Linked DNA regions of Hydrogenophaga sp. SL48. The protein of the gene in region 1 interacts with the protein of each later gene in a pairwise test. Links are inferred from orthologs where the notes say so. Each region holds a gene or a part of one and is shown in the gene's direction. Other genes may lie near its edges. The genes, in order: ligA and leuS.

Evidence for each region.
Region 2: the proteins of ligA (region 1) and leuS interact in binary tests that used the Escherichia coli proteins (3 or more experiments, as listed by UniProt). The link is inferred for Hydrogenophaga sp. SL48 from one-to-one orthologs.

What each region holds. Positions count from the first base shown.
Region 1 is NZ_CP063400.1:1,781,862-1,793,100, reverse strand. The notes cover bases 4,335-7,259. They hold ligA (NAD-dependent DNA ligase LigA), read left to right. Parts: upstream 4,335-4,720; coding sequence 4,721-6,799; downstream 6,800-7,259. Other genes in these bases: IM738_RS08605 (hypothetical protein), read right to left, coding at 6,891-7,214; IM738_RS08615 (cell division protein ZipA C-terminal FtsZ-binding domain-containing protein), read left to right, coding at 4,335-4,613. Also shown: chromosome segregation protein SMC, read left to right, coding at 1-3,433; more of IM738_RS08615, read left to right, coding at 3,468-4,334; def (peptide deformylase), read left to right, coding at 7,328-7,867; IM738_RS08595 (efflux transporter outer membrane subunit), read left to right, coding at 8,179-9,597; IM738_RS08590 (efflux RND transporter periplasmic adaptor subunit), read left to right, coding at 9,594-10,739; IM738_RS08585 (efflux RND transporter permease subunit), read left to right, coding at 10,750-11,239. UniProt on the Escherichia coli protein: DNA ligase that catalyzes the formation of phosphodiester linkages between 5'-phosphoryl and 3'-hydroxyl groups in double-stranded DNA using NAD as a coenzyme and as the energy source for the reaction.
Region 2 is NZ_CP063400.1:5,031,756-5,043,354, forward strand. The notes cover bases 4,793-8,077. They hold leuS (leucine--tRNA ligase), read left to right. Parts: upstream 4,793-5,186; coding sequence 5,187-7,877; downstream 7,878-8,077. Other genes in these bases: IM738_RS23985 (ExbD/TolR family protein), read left to right, coding at 4,793-5,085; IM738_RS23995 (LPS-assembly lipoprotein LptE), read left to right, coding at 7,888-8,077. Outside these bases: hpf (ribosome hibernation-promoting factor, HPF/YfiA family), read left to right, coding at 18-347; IM738_RS23955 (PTS sugar transporter subunit IIA), read left to right, coding at 492-962; hprK (HPr(Ser) kinase/phosphatase), read left to right, coding at 959-1,909; fur (ferric iron uptake transcriptional regulator), read right to left, coding at 1,926-2,369; IM738_RS23970 (outer membrane protein assembly factor BamE), read left to right, coding at 2,672-3,121; dapB (4-hydroxy-tetrahydrodipicolinate reductase), read left to right, coding at 3,118-3,939; IM738_RS23980 (MotA/TolQ/ExbB proton channel family protein), read left to right, coding at 3,974-4,636; more of IM738_RS23985, read left to right, coding at 4,633-4,792; more of IM738_RS23995, read left to right, coding at 8,078-8,481; holA (DNA polymerase III subunit delta), read left to right, coding at 8,486-9,538; IM738_RS24005 (helix-turn-helix domain-containing protein), read right to left, coding at 9,540-10,508; IM738_RS24010 (amino acid ABC transporter substrate-binding protein), read left to right, coding at 10,699-11,599.

The sequences.
Region 1 (11,239 bases):
GGGCCCCAACGGCTGCGGCAAGTCCAACATCATGGACGCGGTGCGCTGGGTGCTGGGCGAGAGCAAGGCGTCCGAGCTGCGTGGCGAGTCCATGCAGGACGTGATCTTCAACGGCACCAACAACCGCAAGCCGGCCAGCCGCTCCAGCGTGGAGCTGGTGTTCGACAACGCCGACCATCGCGCTGGCGGCCAGTGGGGCCAGTTCCTGGAGATCGCGGTCAAGCGCGTGCTCACGCGCGACGGCACCAGCAGCTACTACATCAACAACCAGCCGGTGCGCCGCCGCGACGTGCAGGACGTGTTCCTCGGCACCGGCCTCGGCCCACGCGCCTACGCCATCATCGGCCAGGGCACCATCAGCCGCATCATCGAAAGCAAGCCCGAAGAGCTGCGCCTGTTCCTCGAAGAAGCGGCCGGTGTCTCCAAATACAAGGAGCGCCGCCGCGAAACGGCCCACCGACTGACCGACACGCGCGAGAACCTGACGCGGGTGGAAGACATCTTGCGCGAGCTCAACGCCAACCTCGACAAGCTGGAAAAGCAGGCCGAGGTGGCCGCGCGCTACAACACCCTGCAGGCCGGCGCCACGCTCAAGCAGCACCAGCTCTGGTTCCTGAAACGCAGCGAGGCCGAGGCCGACCAGATCAAGGTCAAGACCGATGCCGCGCAAGCCATCAACGACCTCGAATCGCGCACCGCCGACCTGCGCCGCGTCGAATCCGAGCTGGAAACCATCCGTCAGGCGCACTACGCCGCCGGCGATCAGGTCAACCAGGCGCAGGGCAAGCTCTACGAAGCCAGTGCCGAGGTGGGCAAGCTCGAAGCCGAGATCCGCTTCGTGATCGAAGGCCGCACCCGCGTCGAACAGCGACTGCTGCAGCTCAAGGAACAGATGGCCTCCTGGTCCACCCGCAGTGAAGACGCCGGCGTGGAGCTGGAGCAGCTGGCCGAAGCCATGGTGGACGCCGAAGAAAAATCGGTCGTGCTGGCAGCGCAAGGCGAAGAGCAGGCCGGGGCCTTGCCCACGCTGGAAGACAGCCTGCGCCAGTCGCAGAACGCGGCCAATGAGCAGCGCGGCAGCGTGACCCAGGTACAGCAGCAGATCCAGGTGCTGGCGGCCGAACAACGCAACATCGAAGAACAGAGCCGGCAGCTGACCCAGCGCCGGGAGCGCCTGGCGGCCGATCGGAACGCCCTGGCCGCACCCGACGAAGCCAGCCTGCTGCAGTCCCAGAGCAACCTGCAGCAGGCGCTGCAGGCGGCCGAGATGGCCGATGCCATCCTGCACGAGCTGCAGGACAGTGTGCCCGAGCTGGACGAACAACGCCGTGCCGCGCAAACCGCCGTCAACCAGGAGTCGGCGAAACAGGCCGACCTGTCGGCGCGCATGGAAGCGCTGAAGGCGCTGCAGGAAAAGGTCAAGACCGACGGCAAGCTCAAACCCTGGCTCAGCAAACACGGCCTGGACGGCCTGCAGGGTTTGTGGAGCCGCATCCATGTGGAAAGCGGCTGGGAAAACGCGCTGGAAGCGGCCTTGCGTGAGCGCCTGGGGGCGCTCGAAGTGTCCCGTCTCGACATGGTGCGGGCTTTCGGCAACGACGCCCCGCCCGCCAAGCTGGCGTTTTACAGCCCGCCGGCCGCCGACGCGCCGCAACCCGCCCGCCAGGGCCTCAAGCCGCTGGCCGACTGGCTGCGCCTGAACGACGCGGGCCAGAAGGCGCTGCTCACCGACTGGCTGAGTGGTTGCTGGAGCGCGGCCAACCTCGACGAAGCCCTGGCCCAGCGTGCCCAGCTGCAACCCGGCGAAGCCATCTACGTGCCTGCGGGTCACGTGGTCACCGCGCACAGCGTCAGCTTCTACGCGCCCGACAGCGAGCAGGCCGGCCTGCTGGCCCGGGCGCAGGAGATCGAGAACCTCGACAAAAGCGCCAAGGCCCAGATCCTGATCGCCGAGCAGGCGAGGGCCGCCCTGATCCGGGCCGAAGCCGCCTACACCGACGCCTCTCAGCGCCTCGTGAGTGCCCGCCGCGAGGGCGCCGAAACGCGCGGTCGCGCGCACGAGCTGCAGGTGGAAACCCTGCGCCTGACCCAACTCGCCGAACAGACCCGCGCCCGCAGCGAACAGATCGCCGCCGACCTGGCGGAGGTCGACGCCCAGCTGGACGACCTGCAGGAACGCCGTGTCACCGCCGAGGCCCGTTTCGAAGAGCTCGACATGCAGCTCGCCGACAGCCAGGAGCGTCACGCCCAGCTTGACGACAAGGTGATCGCCGCCGAGCGCGCGCTGAACGCCGCGCGCGAGCAGCAGCGTGGTCTGGAGCGCCAGGCGCAGGAAGCCACCTTCACCCTGCGCAGCCTGCAGGCGCGGCAGGGCGAACTGCAGCGCTCGCTCGAAACCGCGGCTTCACAGGAAAAGGCGCTGGCCGATGAAGAACGGCGCGCCGCCGAAGAACTCACCCGTCTGAGCGACGCGGCGGCCCAGGCCGGGCTGCAGAACGTGCTGGCGATCAAGCTCGAACGCGAACAGGCGCTGGGCGCCCTGCGCAGCGAATACGACGGCCTCACCGCCCAGCTGCGCGCCAGCGACGAACACCGCTTGAAGCTGGAGCGCGAGCTCGACCCGCTGCGCCAGCGCATCACCGACTTCCAGCTCAAGGAACAGGCCGCCCGCCTGGGCGTGGAGCAGTACAGCCAGCAGCTCGAAGAGGCCCAGGCCGATCTGGCCGCGGTGGCGCAGAGCATCACCGAAGGCAATGTGCGGCTGGTGGGTCTGCAGAGCGAGATCGACCGTTTCCACCGCGAGATCCAGTCGCTGGGTGCCGTCAACCTCGCGGCACTCGACGAACTCACCGCCTCGCGCGAGCGCAAGACCTTCCTCGACGCGCAGACGGCCGACCTGGTCGAAGCCATGACCACGCTCGAAGACGCGATCAAGAAGATCGACGCCGAAACCCGCGACCTGCTGGGCAGCACCTTCAACACCGTCAACGAGCACTTCGGCCGCATGTTCCCCGAGCTGTTCGGCGGTGGCAACGCGAGGCTCGTGATGACCGGCGAAGAAATCCTCGATGCCGGCGTGCAGGTGCTGGCGCAACCGCCTGGCAAGAAGAACCAGACCATCCACCTGCTTTCGGGTGGTGAAAAGGCGCTCACCGCCATCGCGCTGGTGTTCGCCATCTTCCAGCTCAACCCGGCACCCTTCTGCCTGCTGGACGAGGTGGACGCGCCGCTCGACGACGCCAACACCGAGCGCTACGCGCGCCTGGTGACCAGCATGAGCAAGCAGGGCACGCAGTTCCTCTTCATTAGCCACAACAAGATCGCCATGGAAATGGCCGAACAATTGATCGGCGTGACCATGCAGGAGCAGGGCGTTTCGCGTATCGTCGCGGTGGACATGGAGTCTGCCGCCGGCATGCTCGAATCCGCCTGATCCCACGACCCATCCCATCGCAAGTCACCACCCCATGAGCACCTTGCAGATCAGCTTGGCCATTGTTGGAGGTCTTGTCCTCGCGGGCGTGGTCGCCTACAACGCCTGGGTCACCAGCCGCAACGCGCCGCGCACGGCACGCGAGCAACCGGGCCCGGAAGCGCCCGCAGCCGTGACCAACCGCGAAGACGATCCGCCCCTGAACGATCACCCGGTGGCAGGGGAGCCCGGGGATGACGAGCGCATCGACCCGGTGTTCCAGGACGCCCCGGTGTCTGCGGTCCGGGTGCGCGAAGAGGCTCGCGCCATTCCTGCCGTGGCCGTGACACTCAACCACGTGGTGAGCACGCCGGAAAAGAAGCCCGGCCTGGATGCACTGATCGACGTGATCGCGCCGTTGCAGCTCGAAGGTGAGGTGTCCGGTGAGGCCCTGCTGGCAGCCTTGCCCGGCACGCGCCGCGTGGGCAGCAAGCCCTTTGCCGTCGAAGCGTCGATCGACGAAGGCGGCGACTGGGAGAGTCCGCGCCCCGGGCAACGCTACCGGGCCTTGCAGGTCGGTGTGCAGCTGGCCAACCGCGCCGGCGCGCTCAACGACATCGAGTTCTCCGAGTTCGTGGTCAAGGCGCAGGCCTTTGCCGACGCGGTGGGCGCCATGCCCGACTTCCCCGACATGCGCGGCGAGGTCGCCCGGGCCCGCGAGCTCGACGCGTTCGCCAGCGGCCACGACGCCCAGCTCGGTTTCACCCTGCGCGCGCGGCGCGCCGCCTGGAGCCCGGGCTATGTGTCGCAGAACGCCGCCCGTTTCGGTTTTGTGGCCGGTGTCCTGCCCGGCCGCATGGTGCTGCCCGGCAGTCTGGCCGGTCAGGCACCGATCCTGAGCCTGGCCTTCGACCCCCAGGCGGCCATGGCCGAAGACCCCGAGCAGAGCGCCCTGCGCGAAGTGGCGCTCTCGCTGGAGGTCACCCACGTGCCGCGCAGCGAGCAGCCCTTTGTGCGCATGCGCCAGGCCGCCACCGCGCTGGCGGAGGCCATGGACGGTGTCATCACCGACGACGCCGGCCAGATGCTCTCGACCGACACCATGGACGCGATCGGCTCCGACCTCGAAGGCCTGTACGACGCGCTGGACAGCCACGATCTGTCGGCGGGTTCTCCGCAGGCGCGAAGATTATTTAGCTGACCCCCGCGCCGCGCTTTCAGCGCGTCACCCCCTTCCAGGGGGCAACGCTGGCGGCCCGGCGAAGCCGGTTCCGCGGCGTTCTCGCTTGAAATCACCTCTCTCGTTGCATGAGCACTTCTGATCTTTTTTCGTCTGAGCCATCGCCGGCCGAGCGCGCGGCCGAGTTGCGCGCGGTGCTGCACCACCACGCCCACCGCTACTACACGCTGGACGACCCGGAGATTCCGGATGCGGAGTACGACCGGCTGTTTCGCGAGCTGCAGGCGCTGGAAGCGGCGCACCCCGAACTGCGCACGCCCGACTCGCCGACGCAGCGGGTCATCGGGACCGTGCTTGAGGGTTTCACGCCGGTGCGGCACGCTGTGCCCATGCTCTCGATCAACACCGAGACCGACACCGAGCCCAGCGGCGCGCGCAATTTCGACACCCGCGTGCGCCGCGCATTGGGGCTGGCCGAGGCCGATCCGCCGGTGGCCTACGTGGCCGAGCTCAAGTTCGACGGTCTGGCGATGAGCCTGCGCTATGAAGACGGCCTGCTGGTGCAGGCCGCGACGCGTGGCGATGGCGAGGTGGGCGAGGACGTGACGAACAACATCCGCACCATCGGCCAGATTCCCTTGCGCTTGCCCGCCGATGCGCCGGCCGTGCTGGAGGTGCGCGGTGAGGTCTACATGCGGCGCGATGATTTCGATGCACTGAACGAAAAACAGCGCGCAAAAATCGCCGCTGGAGCCAAAGGAGAAAAGACCTTTGTGAACCCGCGCAACGCGGCGGCCGGCGCCGTGCGCCAGCTCGACTCGGGCATTGCCGCCCAGCGCCCGCTGAGCTTCTTCGCCTACGGCCTGGGCGAGATCACGCCGCCGGAGCAGGGCGGCCCGGCGTTCGACACCCACTTCGAGCTGCTCATGCGGCTCAAGGCCTGGGGCTTCCCGGTGGCCGGGCAGACCACGGTGGCGGTGGGCGCCGACGAGCTGATCGCCTTCCACCAGCGCATCGGTGCGGCGCGCGAGCAGCTGCCCTACGACATCGACGGTGTGGTCTACAAGGTCAACTCACTTGCGCTGCAGCGCCAGCTCGGTTTCGTCACCCGCGAGCCGCGCTGGGCCGTGGCGCACAAATACCCGGCGCAGGAGCAGCTCACCACGGTGCTCGCCATCGACGTGCAGGTGGGGCGCACCGGCAAGCTCACGCCGGTGGCCAAGCTCGCGCCGGTGTTCGTGGGCAACGTCACGGTGACCAACGCCACGCTGCATAACGAAGACGAAGCGCGCCGCAAGGACGTGCGTGTGGGCGACACGGTGATCGTGCGACGTGCGGGCGACGTGATTCCCGAGGTGGTGGCCGTGCTGCCGGAGAAGCGGCCCGAGGGGGCCGAAGTGTTCACCATGCCGCACGTGTGCCCGGTGTGCGGCAGTGAAGCCGTGCGTGAAGAGGGCGAAGTGGACTACCGCTGCACCGGCGGCCTGTTCTGCGGCGCCCAGCGCAAGGAGGCCATCCTGCATTTCGCCCACCGCCGCGCGGTGGAGGTCGAGGGCCTGGGCGACAAGCTGGTGGAACAGCTGGTGGACGCGGGCGTGGTCAAGACCCTGCCCGACCTGTACCGCCTGGGCTTCACCGCGCTGGTCAGCCTGGACCGCATGGCCGACAAGTCGGCACAGAACATCGTGGCCGCGCTGGAGAAATCCAAGCAGACCACCTTGCCTCGTTTCCTGTTCGGCCTGGGCATCCGGCACGTGGGCGAGGCCACGGCCAAGGAGCTGGCGCGCCACTTCGGCCAGCTCGACGCCATCATGGATGCGAGTGTGGAGGCGCTCTCGGAGGTCAACGACGTGGGCCCGGTGGTGGCGCAGAGCATCCGCACTTTCTTCGAACAGCCCCACAACCGCGAGGTGGTGGAGCAACTTCGCGCCTGCGGCCTGACCTGGGAAGAGGGCGCGCCCGCCGAGCGTGCGGTGTTGCCTCTCGCGGGCAAGACCTTTGTGCTGACCGGCACCTTCCCCACGCTCAGCCGCGATCAGGCCAAAGACCTGCTTGAAGCCGCTGGCGCCAAGGTGGCCGGCTCGGTGAGCAAGAAGACCGACTACGTGGTGGCCGGTGCCGAGGCCGGCAGCAAGCTGGAGAAGGCCCAGGCGCTGGGCGTGGCTGTGCTGGACGAAGCGGGCATGCTGGCGCTGCTGGAGGCTTGAGACCCGATCCGGCGCCGGGCCGCCCCAAGCCGGATCAGCCCCCTTGGGGGGCAACGACCCGCAAAGCGGCGGAGTGTGGGGGCCATGTCTTTCACTTGAACTTGTAGTGGTCCCGGTTCAACACCGCCGCCACGGCGTTGACCTCTTCCGGGAACATGCCCAGGTTCATGGTGGTGTTGCACATCTCCACCATGCCGCGCAGCAGACCGGCGCTGTTGATCTTGCCCAGCGGCTTGTACATGGCACTGCCGTCGCCACCGACCTTGCTCGCGTGACAGGCCACGCACTTGTGTTCGGCGATCATTTTTTCGCCCAGCGCCAGATCGGCGCCCTTGAAGATGTCGGCGCCCTGGGCGCTGGCCGCTCCGGAGAACACAAGGGCGTACAGCGCGGTGCCAATCAGTGTCGATTTCATGGGTCCTCCTGACAACGGGGTGTCAGCAATTACGGTGGCGGGTATTGAACCCCACTGTAGCTGCGCCACAATCGCGCGCCACCCGGGCAAAACCCCAACCTCCACCTTCACCCATGGCCATCCACGCGATCCTCAAGATGGGCGACCCCAGGCTGCTGCGGCAGGCGCAGCCCGTCACGGCCTTCAACACCCCCGAGCTGCACGGGCTGATCGCCGACATGGCAGAGACCATGGCGGCCGCCCACGGCGCCGGGCTGGCTGCGCCGCAGATCGGTGTGGACCTGCAGCTGGTGATCTTCGGCACCGATGCCCCCAATCCCCGTTACCCGGAGGCGCCGGTCGTGCCGCGCACGGTGCTGATCAATCCGGTGATCACGCCCCTGGGCGACGAAGAGGAAGAGGGCTGGGAGGGCTGCCTCTCGGTGCCCGGCCTGCGCGGCGTGGTGCCGCGCTGGAAGCGCATCCGCTATCAGGGCTTTGCCCCCGACGGCAATCGGGTGGACAGGGAGGCCGAGGGCTTTCATGCCCGTGTGGTGCAGCACGAGTGCGACCACCTGCTGGGCGTGCTCTACCCGATGCGGGTGCGTGATTTCAGCCGCTTTGGCTACACGGACGTGCTGTTTCCCGGCCTGGACCCGGCCGACGACGACTGAAGTGAAACACCCCCCGCGCCGCTCCGCGTCACCCCCCTCTCTCGCCTTCGGCGGGAGGGGGGCGGCACTTGCCGTCCGGCAAAGCCGGCCCGGCGGTGCCGCTGGGTTGCACCTTTTCATGCGTCGGCGTGGCGCTCTGGCACCGTGAAAAACCGGTACGGCCTGGATGCCGCAGGCAGATGGCGCCGAAACAGTGGCAAAAAAGTCACCGGACGAGGTTCGAAACCTGTCTGAAACAAACCGACATGTTCGTCGTGGGAAATCAACTAGAGTGTTTTCCCTTATCCCCACCGACCAAGGATCTGGAGTTTATGAAACGAATGTTTGCCGTGGTGGTCGGCGCGGCCTTGCTGGGCGGTTGCGCCGTGACGCCGCCGCCGTCCGATCTGACCGAACCGCTGCCGGGTGCCTGGTACGCCCCTCCGCTGCCGCACCAGGGGCAAGCGGCTTCGCTCACCGACTGGTGGGCGCAGCTGGGTGACCCCGTGCTTGCCGACCTGATCGCACAGGCGCAAGCGCGCAGCGCCAGCGTGGCCGCGGCCCGCGCCCAGGTGGCGGCGGCCCGCGCCGCGCTGGCCGGTGCCGACAGCGCGGCGGGCCCGCAACTCGCCGCCGTGGCGAGCGCCTCCCGCCTGCAGGAGCAAGGTGCTCCGTTGGGCAACGCGGTGGGTGCGGGTCTTCAGGCGTCGTGGGCGCTCGACGTGTGGGGCCAGAACGCCGCTTCCGTGCGGCAGGCCAGCGCGCAGCAAGGCGCCGCCAACGCTGGCTGGCACGAAGCACGTGTGCTTGTGGCGGCTGAAACGGCGCGCCTGTACCAGGGGCACCGTGCCTGCCGCGTGCAACTCGAGATCACGCGGGGCGACCAACAATCGCGCCGCGCCACCGCCGACAGCGCCGGCGTGTCCGAGCGCGCTGGCCTCACCGCGCCGGCCGTGTCGGCCCTGGCCCGTGCCAGCAACGCCGACGCCGAGGGCCGCCTGGCCCAGCAGACCAGCCAGTGCGAGCAGCAGCTCAAGGCGATGGTGGCGCTCACGGGCGAGGCCGAGCCCGCGTTGCGCGAGCGCCTGGGCGCGACCAGCGCGCTGCCGGACCCGCAGCGCATGGCCGAGCGCCTGAGCGTCGGCGCCGTGCCGGCCGATGTCATCCGCCAGCGGCCCGACGTGGCGCGCGCCCAGCGCGAGCTGTCGGCGGCCGCTGAAGGGGTGGGCGTGGCCCGCGCCGCGCTGTGGCCCAGCCTCAGCCTGTCGGGCAGCTGGCTGCGCAACCGCTTTTCCACCAGCGCGGGCGACACCACGTTCAACACCTGGTCGGTCGGCCCGCTGACCCTGAGCCTGCCCCTGACCGGGCGCGGTGGGCTGAACGCCGCCGCCGACGCGGCGCAGGCGCGCTACGAAGCGGCGGGCCTCGCCTACGCCGCCACGCTGCGCCAGGCCGTGGCCGAGGTGGAGCGGTCGCTGGTGGCGCTCTCGGCCTTGCAGCAACAGCAGTCGTCCAACCGCGACGCGGTGGCCGGCTACACCCGGTCGTTCGACGCCACGCAGGCGCGCTACCGAGTGGGCCTGGCCAACCTCAACGAGCTGGAAGAAGCGCGCCGCCTCAAGCTCAACGCCGACAGCGGCGCCGTCGCGCTGCAACTGGAACAGCTCAACACCTGGATCGGTCTGTACGTCGCCCTCGGCGGCGGCTTCGATCCCCAGGTCACCCCAGAACCCGTCCGGAAACCCTCATGAACGCCATGCCCACTTCTTCGTCCGCCGGTCTGCACCGGCTCAGCTGGGTGGCCGTCGCCGCCGCCCTGATCGTGGCCGCCTGCAGCAAGCCCGCCGAGGGTGAGGCCGGTGCGGCCTCCGCTGCCGCTGCGCCCGCGTCGGCCGACGCGGCGGCGCCCGCGCCCAAACCGGCCATGACCGTGTCGCTGGCCAAGCCCACGACCGACAAGCTGTCGCTGCAGCTGCAGGCCAACGGCAACATCGCCGCCTGGCAGGAGGCCAGCGTGGGTGCCGAACTGCCGGGCCTGCGCCTGGCCACGGTGAACGTCAACATCGGCGACGCGGTGCGCAAGGGGCAGGTGCTCGCCACGTTCGCGCGCGAAACCACGGCCGCCGAAAGCCTGCAGGGCCAGGCCAGCGTGATGCAGGCCGAGGCCGCCTTCGAGAACGCCAAGGCCGACGCGGACCGCGCGCGCTCGATCCAGGACACGGGCGCCCTGTCGCAGTCGCAGATTGCGCAGTACCTGACCCAGGAAAAGGTCACCCGGGCGCAGTGGGAAGCGGCGAAGGCCTCGTACGCCGCCAGCCGGGTGCGGCTGGGCAACACCCAGGTGCTGGCCCCGGACGACGGTGTGATCTCCGCCCGCAGCGCCACGGTGGGCGCGGTGGCCGGTGCCGGGCAGGAGCTGTTCCGGCTGGTGCGCCAGAGCCGCATGGAATGGCGCGCCGAAGTGACGCCGGCCGAAGTGGGCCGCATCAAGGTCGGGCAGAAGGTGGACGTGACCGCGGCCAGCGGCCTGGAGGTCAAGGGCACGGTGCGCGCCATCGCGCCCACGGCCGATCCGCAGACCCGCAACGTGCTGGTGTTTGCCGACCTGCCGCGCCACGACGAGCTCAAGGCCGGCACCTTTGCCCGCGGCCACTTCCTGCTCGGGGAAAGCCAGGCGCTCACCGTGCCGGCCCAGGCCATCGTGGTGCGCGACGGCCACAACTACGTGTTCGTGGTCGGTGTCGACAACAAGGCCGCCCAGCGCAAGGTGGAGACCGGCCGCCGCGTGGGCGAGCGCGTGGAACTGCTGCAGGGCCTCAAGGCCGAGGAATCGGTGGCGGTGCAGGGCGCGGGTTTCCTGAACGAGGGTGACCTCGTGAAGATTGTTCAGTGAAGGACCGGTCATGAACGTTTCCGCTTGGTCCATCAAGAATCCGATCCCGGCGGCGATGCTGTTCGTCATGCTCACGCTCGCCGGCCTGTTTTCCTTCCAGGCGATGAAGGTGCAGAACTTCCCCGACCTGGACGTTCCCAACATCACCATCGTCGCCAGCCTGCCGGGGGCGGCCCCCAACCAGCTGGAAAACGACGTCGCTCGCAAGATCGAGAACAGCCTGGCCTCGCTGCAGGGCCTCAAGCACATCTACACCAAGGTGCAGGACGGCACGGTGTCGATCACGGCCGAGTTCCGCATCGAGAAGGCCACGCAGGAAGCGCTGGACGACGTGCGATCGGCCGTGGCCAAGGTGCGCGGTGACCTGCCGACTGAGCTTCGTGAGCCCATCATCAACAAGCTGGAGCTGGCCGGCGGTGCGGTGCTGGCCTACACGGTGCGTTCGGACAAGATGGACGACGAGGCCGTGTCCTGGTTTGTCGACAATGACGTGGCCAAGC
Region 2 (11,599 bases), 3.3 Mb from region 1 along the record:
CATAAGGAGGCTCTTTTATGAACCTGACAATCAGCGGTCACCATCTCGAGGTCACCCCCGCCCTGCGCGGATACGTCACGACCAAGCTGGAGCGAATATCACGTCACTTTGACCAGGTGGTCGACATCAAGGTGCTGCTGACGGTGGACAACCTGAAAGAAAAGGACATGCGGCAAAAGGCGGAATGCAACATCCATGTGAAGGGCAAGGACCTGTTTGCCGAATGCGCCAACGCCGACCTCTACGCTGCGGTCGATGAGTTGGCCGACAAGCTGGACCGCCAGGTGCTGCGTTACAAGGACAAAGCCCAGGATCACAACCATGGCTCTGCCAAGCGCCTGATGTGATCAACCCGGCGGTCGCTCTGCCGGGACGGCCGTCGTGCATGTTGCAATGCAACAAGCCGCTTGTAAAGTCAAGCGGCTTTTTTGTCCCCGCAGTCTAGCCAACCGCGCCCAACTCGGCATAATTTGCGGTCCAACGAGGCCCACATGAACCGACTATCCGTGATTTTGCCCGCTCCGCAGGTGCTGGTTGCTGTGGATGCCACCAGCAAAAAGCGCGCGTTTGAAGAGGCCGGTTTGCTGTTCGAAACGCTGCATGGTCTCAACCGTGCGCTCATCACCGACAGCCTTTTTGCCCGCGAACGGCTCGGCTCCACCGGTCTTGGCCACGGAGTGGCGATTCCGCACGGTCGCATCAAGGGCCTGAAGCAACCCCTGGCCGCTGTGTTCCAGCTCGCCAGCCCGATCGGCTTCGATGCGCCCGACGAACTGCCTGTCCAGCTGATGATCTTCTTGCTGGTGCCAGAAGCCGCGACGCAGAAGCACCTGGAAATCCTCTCCGAAATCGCCGAGCTGCTCAGCGACAGCGCTTTGCGTGAGCAGATGAAAACCTCGACCGATGCGGGCGAGCTGCACACCCTGATCACCGGCTGGCAGTCGGCCCACGCCGCCGCGTGAAGCCCACCGTTGTCAGCGCCGACGTTCTCTTTGAGGACCATCGGGATGCCCTGAAGTGGCAGTGGGTGGCTGGGCTCGGGGCCTCTGAACGCCGCTTTGACGAGGTGGCGATCCGGGAGGCGCGGTCCGGTGCCGACCTGGTGGGGTACCTCAACTACATCCACCCTTACCGCGTGCAGGTGTTTGGTGAGCGTGAGATGGCCTACCTCACCAGCGCCAACGAAGACGACAACCGCCGACGCATCGCGCGCATCGTGACGCTGGAACCGCCAGTGCTGATCGTCGCCGACGCTCAGGCCGTGCCCGATGCGCTGATGGCGATGTGCGAACGGGCGCAGATACCGATGTTCGCGACACCCGAGCCGGCGGCATTCGTGATCGACGTGCTGCGGGCCTACCTCTCACGCCATTTCGCCGACCGCTCTTCCATGCACGGCGTGTTCATGGACATCCTCGGCATGGGTGTGATGATCACCGGCGAGTCGGGTCTGGGCAAAAGCGAACTGGGCCTGGAACTGATTTCGCGCGGGCACGGTCTGGTGGCTGACGATGCGGTCGATCTGTACCGCATCAATCAGACCAGCATCGAAGGGCGATGCCCGGAGTTGCTGCAAAACCTGCTGGAGGTGCGTGGCATCGGCTTGCTGGACATCAAGGCCATCTTCGGCGAGACGGCGGTGCGCCGCAAGATGCGGCTCTCGCTCATCGTGCACCTCGTGCGGAAAGAGACCATGGAGCGCGATTACGACCGCATGCCCCACGAGCCGCTGTACCAGGATGTGCTGGGTGTGCCGGTGCGCAAGGCGGTGATCCAGGTGGTTGCTGGTCGCAACATTGCGGTACTGGTGGAGGCGGCTGTGCGCAACACCATCCTGCAGTTGCGCGGGATCGATACCTATCAGGAATTTGTCGCGCGCCATCGCGCGGCGATGCTGCGCGGAGAATGACCCGCCGGGGACGGGCTCAGCGCTGTGACGCCGGTGAAGTGCGGTGCGGACAGTCGGGTTTGCTGCAGCTGGCGTAAAGGGACAGCGCGTGTTCCTGCAGCACGAAGCCGCGGGTTTTGGCGATCAGTTGCTGCCGCTTCTCGATCTCGGGATCAAAGAACTCCTCCACCCGGCCGCAATCGAGGCACACCAAATGATCGTGGTGCTGGCCTTCGTTGAGTTCGAAGACCGCCTTGCCTGATTCGAAGTTGCTGCGCGTGAGGAGGCTGGCCTGCTCAAACTGCATCAGCACACGGTAGACGGTGGCCAGGCCGATGTCGGAGTGCTCGTCCAGCAACACCCGGTACACATCTTCCGCGGTCATGTGGCGCTGCTTGGCGTTCTGGAACACCTCAAGGATCTTCAGCCGTGGCAGCGTGGCCTTCAGCCCGGTGCTTTTGAGTTCATCGATATTGGTCATGGACGGGCGGGAGAAGCGGGCGGGCAGCGCGGCTGCGGACAGAGCCTTTCAGGACCCCGGGGCTACAATGACCGGATCATATCGCCAGCGCGCACCGACCGTGGCAATGTCCTGCCGTTCTCCGCGGTCGAGCGCGCCTTTTGTGGGTTGCATTCATGCGCCAGTTTTTCTCCCTTTCCGCCCCTCGGCTGCCGGCTCCAGATCGGAGCGCGAGCCAGCGGTGCACGCCCCTGGTGCTTGCCTTGTGCCTGTGTCTGGGCGCATGTTCCAGCCTGCGTGACAAGCTGCCGAGCGCTGAGGGCTTGATCACGCCCTACCGGATCGACATCCTTCAGGGCAACGTCGTCACGCGCGAGCAAGCCCAGGCCCTGCAACCAGGCCAGACCCGTGAGCAGGTGCGCGGGCTGCTGGGCTCGCCGCTGCTGACCAGCGTGTTCCATGCCGACCGTTGGGACTACGTGTTCACCTTCAAGCGCCAGGGGCAGGCGCCGCAGCAGCGCAGGTTGACTGTGTTCTTCAAGGGGGACGCGCTGGAGCGTCACGAGGCTGACGAACTGCCCAGCGAATCCGAGTTTGTGTCTTCGCTGGACTCCCGCCGCAAGGCCGACAAGGTGCCTGTGCTGGAGGCCACCGAAGCGCAGCTGAAGGCGTTCGAATCAAGCAACGCCGTTCCTGGTGCGGCGCCCGCTCCATCGACCGCCACCCCAGCCGCCAGTTACCCGCCACTGGAAGCCCCCGGAGCCACGCGATGAGCGCGGTGCTCCAGAGCCCGCACCGCGTGTGCGTGGCCGGTGCCAGCGGCCGCATGGGCCAGATGCTGGTGGAGGCGGTGCAGGGCAGCGGGGACTGCGTGCTGGCCGGCGCGCTCGACATCGCCGGCAGCCCGGCCATCGGTCTGGACGCGGGAGCGTTTGCGGGTCGTGCCACTGGGGTCGCGATCACGGCCGACCTGGGCGCAGGTCTGTCCGGTAGCCAGTTCCTGATCGACTTCACGCGTCCCGAAGGCACGATGCAGCACCTGCGGTCCTGCGTGGAGCACGGCGTGAAGCTGGTGATCGGCACCACCGGTTTTTCCGAGGCGCAGAAGGCGGAGATCGCCGAGGCCGCCCAATCCATCGCCATCATGATGGCGCCCAACATGAGCGTGGGCGTGAACGTGACGATGAAGTTGCTGGACATGGCGGCCAAGGCGCTGTCCACCGGCTACGACATCGAGATCATCGAGGCGCACCACCGCCACAAGGTGGACGCGCCCAGTGGCACCGCACTGAAGATGGGCGAAGTGATCGCCGGTGCGCTAGGCCGTGACCTGAAAGACTGCGCCGTCTACGCCCGCGAGGGCGTGACCGGCGAGCGCGATCCCTCAAGCATCGGCTTTGCCACCGTGCGCGGCGGCGATATCGTTGGTGACCACACCGTGCTGTTCGCGGGCATCGGCGAGCGCATCGAGATCACCCACAAGTCCAGCAGCCGCTCGACTTACGCCCAGGGCAGCCTGCGCGCGGTGCGCTTCCTGGCCGGGCAGTCACACGGGCTGCACGACATGTTCGACGTGCTCGGCCTGCGCTGAGCCCGCACCCTTTTCTTTTTCAGGAGATCCACACATGGGCGGCGTCTGGCAAACCATTTGGCAGGGCGATGCGGTCAGCCGCAGCGTGGCCTTGCTGCTGTTGGCCATGTCGGTCGCGAGCTGGGTGGTGATTCTCTGGAAGGGCTGGCTGCTGCGGCGCGCGGTGCGCGACGTGCACACCTCCACCGCCGCGTTCTGGCAGGCCGGTTACCTGGACGAAGCCCAGCAGCGCCTGAACGGCTTTGACTCCCGCCGTCTGGTGCTGCCGCTGCTGGAGGCCGCCCGCACCATCGAGCAGGCCGCGCCGCAAACCCTGGCCGCCGCCGGCGACCGCTCGCAGCAGCTCACCCGCGTGCTGCGCGACGCTTTGCACCGTGTGTTGCACCGTCTTCAATATGGGCAGGTGCTGCTGGCCACCGTGGGTTCCACGGCCCCGTTCGTGGGCCTGCTGGGCACGGTCTGGGGCATCTACAACGCGCTCACGGCCATCGGTGTGGACGGCAAGTTCCGCATCGAGCAGGTGTCTGGCCCGGTGGGCGAGGCACTGGTCATGACGGCCGCCGGTCTGGCGGTGGCCATTCCCGCCGTGCTGGCCTACAACGTGCTGGGTCGCCAGATCGGTCGCATCGAGGCCGATCTGGAGGGGTTTGCCCGCGATCTGCGCGAGTTGCTCGTGCACAGCGAGGCCCCGAGATGAGCTTCGGAAGGCTGGAAAAGCCCGCCCGGCACGAACCGATGAGCGACATCAACGTCACGCCGCTGGTCGACGTGATGCTGGTGCTGCTGGTGATCTTCATCATCACGGCCCCACTCATGTCCAGCCGGCTGGAGCTGGAGCTGCCCAAAGCCAGCGAGCCGGTGGCCGCATCGGCAGAGCCCGAGGCGTTCATTTCGATCAGCGTGGACCCCCAGGGGCAGGTGTTCTGGGACGAGCAGCCGGTCGACGCCGCCACCCTGAAGCAGCGCCTGACGCAAACCGCGCAGCGCGACCCGGAGACCGAGCTGCAGTTGCGCGCCGACACGGCCGTGCCCTATGGTCGCGTGGTGCAGCTGATCGGCCTGGCCCAGAGCGTGGGCCTGTCGCGCATCGGTTTTGTGGCCGATCCGGCCACGGGTGCGACCACCGCGCCGGCGCCGACGCGCTGAGCGCTGTCGCCTGCGGCGGGCAGGGCGCCCCAAGCCCTAAAATCGGGGGCTACGCAGCGCGCTGCCCCTTTCATTCACCGGCCCGGTCCGGTCCCTGGTTCATGCAAGAAAAATACGCCCACAAGGATGTCGAGCGCGCCGCGCACGCCCACTGGAACGCCAACGACGCCTACCGCGTGACCGAGGTCGCCGGCAAGAAGAAGTTCTACGCCTGCTCCATGCTGCCCTACCCCAGCGGCAAGCTGCACATGGGCCATGTGCGCAACTACACCATCAACGACATGCTCACGCGTTACCTGCGCATGAACGGTCACAACGTGCTGATGCCCATGGGCTGGGACGCCTTCGGCCTGCCGGCCGAAAACGCGGCGCTGAAGAACGGCGTGCCACCGGCCAAATGGACGTACGAAAACATCGCCTACATGAAGCAGCAGATGCAGGCCATGGGGCTGGCCATCGACTGGAGCCGCGAGGTCGCGACCTGCGACCCGACGTACTACAAATGGAACCAGTGGCTGTTCCTGAAGATGCTGGAGAAGGGCATCGCCTACCGCAAGACCCAGATCGTCAACTGGGACCCGGTGGACCAGACAGTGCTGGCCAACGAGCAGGTGATCGACGGCAAGGGCTGGCGCACCGGCGCCACGGTGGAAAAGCGCGAAATCCCCGGCTATTACCTGAACATCACGTCCTACGCCGACGAGCTGCTCGACCACGTGCAGCTGGGCAACCCCAAGGCGACCCTCAACGGCTGGCCCGACAAGGTGCGCCTGATGCAGGAGAACTGGATCGGCAAGAGCGAGGGCGTGCGCTTTGCCTTCCCGCACTCGATCCAAGGCGCTGACGGCGCGCTGATCGGCGACGGCAGGATGTACGTCTTCACCACGCGCGCCGACACCATCATGGGCGTGACCTTCTGCGCCGTGGCCGCCGAGCACCCGCTGGCCCACCACGCCGCATTGACCAACCCCGCATTGGCGGCGTTCATCGAAGAATGCAAGACCGGCGGCACCACCGAAGCCGAGCTCGCCACGCAGGAAAAGAAGGGCATGGCCACCGGCCTGTTCGTCACGCACCCTCTCACCGGCGCGCAGGTCGGGGTCTGGGTCGGCAACTACGTGCTCATGAGCTACGGCGACGGCGCCGTGATGGGCGTGCCGGCGCACGATGAGCGCGACTTCGCGTTTGCACTGAAGTACGACCTGAAGATCCAGCAGGTGGTGGCCGTGGAAGGCGAGATTTTTTCCGCATTCGCCTGGGCCGACTGGTACGGGGACAAGCAGCGCGGCGTGTGCGTCAACTCCGGCGTGCTCGACGGCTTGGGTCAGAAGGCCGCCGTCGACAAGGTCGCCGAGCTGCTGGCCGCCCAAGGCCTGGGCGAGAAGAAGACCACCTTCCGCCTGCGCGACTGGGGCATCAGCCGCCAACGCTACTGGGGCACGCCCATTCCCATCATCCACTGCGCGGAACACGGCGCGGTGCCGGTGCCTGAAAAAGACCTGCCGGTGGTGCTGCCGCAGGACTGCATCCCCGACGGCTCGGGCAACCCGCTGCACAAACATGAAGGCTTCCATGCTGGCGTGGTGTGCCCGGTGTGTGGCAAGCCCGCGCGGCGCGAGACCGACACCATGGACACCTTCGTGGATTCGTCCTGGTACTTCATGCGTTACTGCGACCCGACCAACAGCGAGAAGATGGTGGCCGAGGGCGCGGACTACTGGATGCCGATGGACCAGTACATCGGTGGCATCGAACACGCCATCCTGCACCTGCTCTACGCGCGCTTCTGGACCAAGGTCATGCGCGACCTCGGCCTCGTGAAGGTGGACGAGCCCTTCAGCAAGCTGCTGACCCAGGGCATGGTGCTCAACCACATCTACTCGCGCCGCACCGAGAAGGGCGGCAAGGACTACTTCTGGCCGCAGGACGTGGAGCACGTGTTCGACGAAGCGGGCAAGGTGATTGGCGCGAAGCTGATCAAGGCGGTGGAGTCCAGCGGGGTCACGCTGCCGGTGGGCACTGCGATCGACTACGAGGGCGTGGGCACCATGTCCAAGTCCAAGAACAACGGCGTCGATCCGCAGGACCTGATCGAGAAGTACGGCGCCGACACCGCGCGCCTGTACACCATGTTCACCGCGCCGCCCGAGGCCACGCTGGAGTGGAACGACGCGGCGGTGGAAGGCAGCTACCGCTTTCTGCGCCGCGTCTGGGGCTTTGGCAACAAGCTCTCGGCCACGGCGGACCTGGGCGCGCTCGCGGCCAGCGTGGGCACGCAGTCGCTGTCCAAGGCGGCCAAGGCGCTGCGCCTGGAGGTGCACACCGTGCTCAAGCAGGTGGACTACGACTACCAGCGCATGCAATACAACACGGTGGTCTCGGGCGCAATGAAGATGCTCAACGCCCTGGACGACTTCAAGGGCGACGGCTCCGCCGGTGACAACGCCGCGCTGGCCGAAGGTTTCGGCATGCTGCTGCGCTGCATCTACCCGGCCACGCCGCACATCGCGCACAGCCTCTGGACCGAGCTCGGCTACGCCGCCGCCTCGGGCGAGCTGCTCGACGCGCCCTGGCCGCAGGCCGACGAGGCCGCGCTGCAGCGCGACGAGATCGAGCTCATGCTGCAGATCAACGGCAAGCTGCGCGGCAGCGTCACCGTGCCGGCCAGCGCCGACAAGGCCGCCATCGAAGCTGCGGCCTTGGCCAGCGAGGCCTTCGTCAAACAGGCCAATGGCGCTGCGCCCAAAAAGGTCGTGGTGGTGCCGGGCCGTCTGGTCAACGTGGTGGTATAAAAGTCGCGTCATGAAACCCAACACCCCCTTCGCCCCCCAGTCCTCCCGCGAGACGCCGGAGCCTTCCTTGTCCGGGCGGCGCGTGGCGCTGAGGGCGCTGGCCAGCGCGGGTGCGCTGCTCGCGACCGCTGGCCTGGGGGGGTGCGGTTTTGCCTTGCGCCAGGCGCCCAAGTTCGCGTTTGAATCGGTGTTGGTGACCGGGTTCGAGAACACGCAGGTGTCCAGAGCCCTCCAGCAGGCGATGGTGTCCGCCGGCATCCAGGTGGCCAACGCCTCCAAGGCCGCGCAGACCACCCCCGCAGCGGTGCCCGTGCAGGTGGTTTTGCATGTGGCCCGTGACCATCATGAGCGTGTGGTGTCGGGACAGACCGACTCGGGTCAGGTGCGGGAGCTGACGCTGCGCGTGCGTTTCCGCTTCCGTCTGAGCACGGTAGCAGGCAAGGTCCTGATCGACGACACCGAGCTGCTGCTGGAGCGCGACATCAGCTTCACGGAAACCGCCGCGCTGGCCAAGGCGGCGGAAGAGAACACCATGTTCCACGACATGGAAGGCGATATCGCGCAGCAGGTGCTGCGCCGCCTGGCCGCCGTGAAGTCGCTCTGACGCCATGCAGGTGGCCGCCCCGCAGCTGGCCGGGCAATTGCAGCGCGGACTCAAGTCTCTCTACACCCTGCACGGCGACGAGCCGCTGCTGATCCAGGAAGCGGCAGACGCCATCCGCGCCGTGGCGCGCGAGCAGGGCTACACCGAGCGCACCGTGCACACGGTGGCCGGGGCTCACTTTGACTGGAGCGAGGTGCTCGCCAGCGGGGGCTCCATGAGCCTGTTCGCTGACAAACAACTGATCGAAATCCGGGTGCCCTCAGGCAAGCCCGGCAAGGACGGCTCTCAGGTCCTGCAGCAGTTGGCCGAGGCCGCGCGGGACAACGACAGCACGCTCACGCTGGTGCTGCTGCCTCGCCTGGATGCCGCCACGCAGAAGGGCGCCTGGTTTGCTGCGCTCGACAGCTTTGGCGTGACGGTGAAGGTGGACCCGGTCGAGCGCCAGGCGCTGCCGGCCTGGATCGCGCAGCGCCTGCAGCAGCAGGGTCAGCGCGTCGCGGCGGGGGAAGAAGGCCAGCGCACGCTGCAGTTTTTTGCCGACCGCGTCGAGGGCAACCTGCTGGCCGCGCACCAGGAGATCCAGAAGCTCGGGCTGCTGTACCCGGCCGGCGAGCTGTCGCTGGAGCAGGTCGAAAACGCGGTGCTCAACGTGGCCCGCTACACCCCGTTCAAGCTGGCCGAAGCCGTGCTGGGCGGCCAGGTGCTGCGTGTGCAACGCATGCTCGACGGGTTGCAGGCCGAGGGCGAAGCCGCCGTGCTGGTGCACTGGGCGCTGTCCGAAGACATTCGCACGCTCAACCGCATCCGCAACGCGATGGACGCCGGCCGCCCCTTGCCGATGGCCTTGCGCGAAAACCGGGTCTGGGGCTTGAAGGAAAAGCTGATGGAGCGCGCGCTGCCGCTGATCCGGCCCGCCCAGCTGGCCCAGTGGCTGCAGGACGCACACACGGTGGACGGTATCGTCAAGGGCCTCAAGCAGCCCGACTGGCCGGCCGACCCGTGGGACGCGCTGCACCGCATGGCGCTGCGGGTGGCGCAGGCCTGCGCGCTGCGCTGACTCAGGCCGCTGCCGACTGGCGCAGCGCGGTGTCCCGGAAGTCGCTGGGCGAAAGACCGGCGTGTTCCCGGAACACGCGACTGAAATGGGCGCCGTTGTTGAAGCCCCATGAAAACGCGATGTCCGTGATCGTGCGCTGCGCCAGGGCCGGGTTCTTCAGGTCGCGCATGCAGGCCTGCAAACGGCGCCGCAGGATGTGGTGTGCCAGCGTGTCGTCCTCGGTGCTGAAGGCGTTGTGCAGGTGGCGCTTGCTGCAGTTCATCGATTGCGCGATGCGCTCGATGGACAGGCCCGGGTCGCGCAGGTGCTGCCCGATGTGTTCGCGGATGCGGTCGCGAAACGCTTCGAGCTGGGTGGTGGCGCTCTCGCGGCCGGCCAGTTCCTGCAGCGACAGGCGCACCAGCTCGATGATCATCTCGCCCACTCCACGGGCGGTGGTGGCGTTCATGGCGGGCAGCTCCTGGTAGGTGCTGCGCATGGTCTCCAGGGCCACACGTGAAATGCCGCTGGCGCCGCCCACATGGCGCGCCATCAGGGGTTCCAGCCGCAGGCCCCGTTCGATGAACTGCTGCTTGGGCAGCATCACGATGAGGTGCTCCACCCGCTCCGGGTTGGCGATTTCGTAGCTGCCGGTGGTGTCGTAGATGGCCCAGCCGCCCGGCCGCACCCAGGCCTGCCGCCCGTGCTGCTCGACCGCGGCGCTGCCTTGCCAGGGGGCGACGATCTTGAGGTAGCTGGTGTCGCTGGCGCTGGCCAGCTTGGGGCTGCGCAGCACGCGGTGCCGGTTCGCTTCCAGCTTGGTCAGCACCACGTCACCGGCGTGCGAGGCGCTCATGTGGCCGTCGAACCCGGTGTCGCCGTACAGGTCGGACTCCAGGCCGCCGAAGTGCCGCCACACCCAGTCGCGCCAGGCGGCAGCGCGTTCGCCGGGGGCGACAGCGTCGGTGCTCATCACGGGCGAAGGGGTCATGCGGTCTCCAGCAGGGGGGTGCGGAAATTATGGTGGGGCACCCACATCCCTGGGGTGGGCAGGGTTGGGGGTTTTCCCGCATGCGTGTGCACGTTCCGGCAAGCGGCTTGTGCATCGTCAGCAAAGCCCGCCGGCGGCCAGCTCACTAGCATCAAGGTCTCTGCCAGTCGAACACCACAGGAGACAAGCCATGGTCCAGTCCACCCGCCGTCTGATCCTCAAGGGCGCCGCCGCTTCGGTGGGCGCCATGTCCTTTGCCCCGCAACTCATGGCGCAGTCCGCGCCGGTGCGCGTCGGCTATTCGATGTCGCGCACCGGCCCCTGGACGGGCGGCGCGCAGGTGAGCCAGGAGCCCAACTACCTGCTCTGGGCCGAGCAGCAGAATGCCGCGGGCGGCCTCGACGTGAAAGGCGTGAAGCGGCAGATCGAGTTGATCAGCAGCGACGACCGCAGCGACACCGAGACCGTGGTTCGCACCTACGAAAAACTCATGGGCAGCGACAAGGTCGATCTGGTGCTGCCGCCCTGGGGCTCCAACGCCAACTTCGCCGTGGCCCCGCTGGCCAACCGGTTCCAGTACCCGTTCCTGGCGCCCACCGCACTGAGCAAGCGCCTGGTGGAAATGCGCCTGCCGTACTTCTTCCTGCTGCTGCAGCAGCCCGCGCCCATGACCAACGCGCTGGTCGACATGCTCAAGGCCAACGGCGTGAAGACCGTGGCGCTGATTTATGTGGACGACCTGTTCGGCCTGGAGAACTTCGCCGCTTTCAAGGTGGCGCTGCAGGGCAGTGGCATCACGCTGGTGGAGGACAAGAGCTACCCCGGTGGTGTGAAAGACCTCTCGCCCGTGCTGCGCTCGATGAAGGACAAGAACCCGGACGCGTTCGTGGGCTTCACCTACCCGCCCGACACCATCCTGGCCAGCCGCCAGGCCAAGGAAGTGGGCTTCAACCCGAAGTTCTTCTACGCCTCGGTGGGCACGGCCTTCCAGCTCTACCGCAACGTGATGACGCCCGCCGGCGCCGAAGGCGTGTTGGGCATGGGCTCGTGGAACGGCAAGACCAGCCCGGCCGCCAAGGCTTACTTCGACG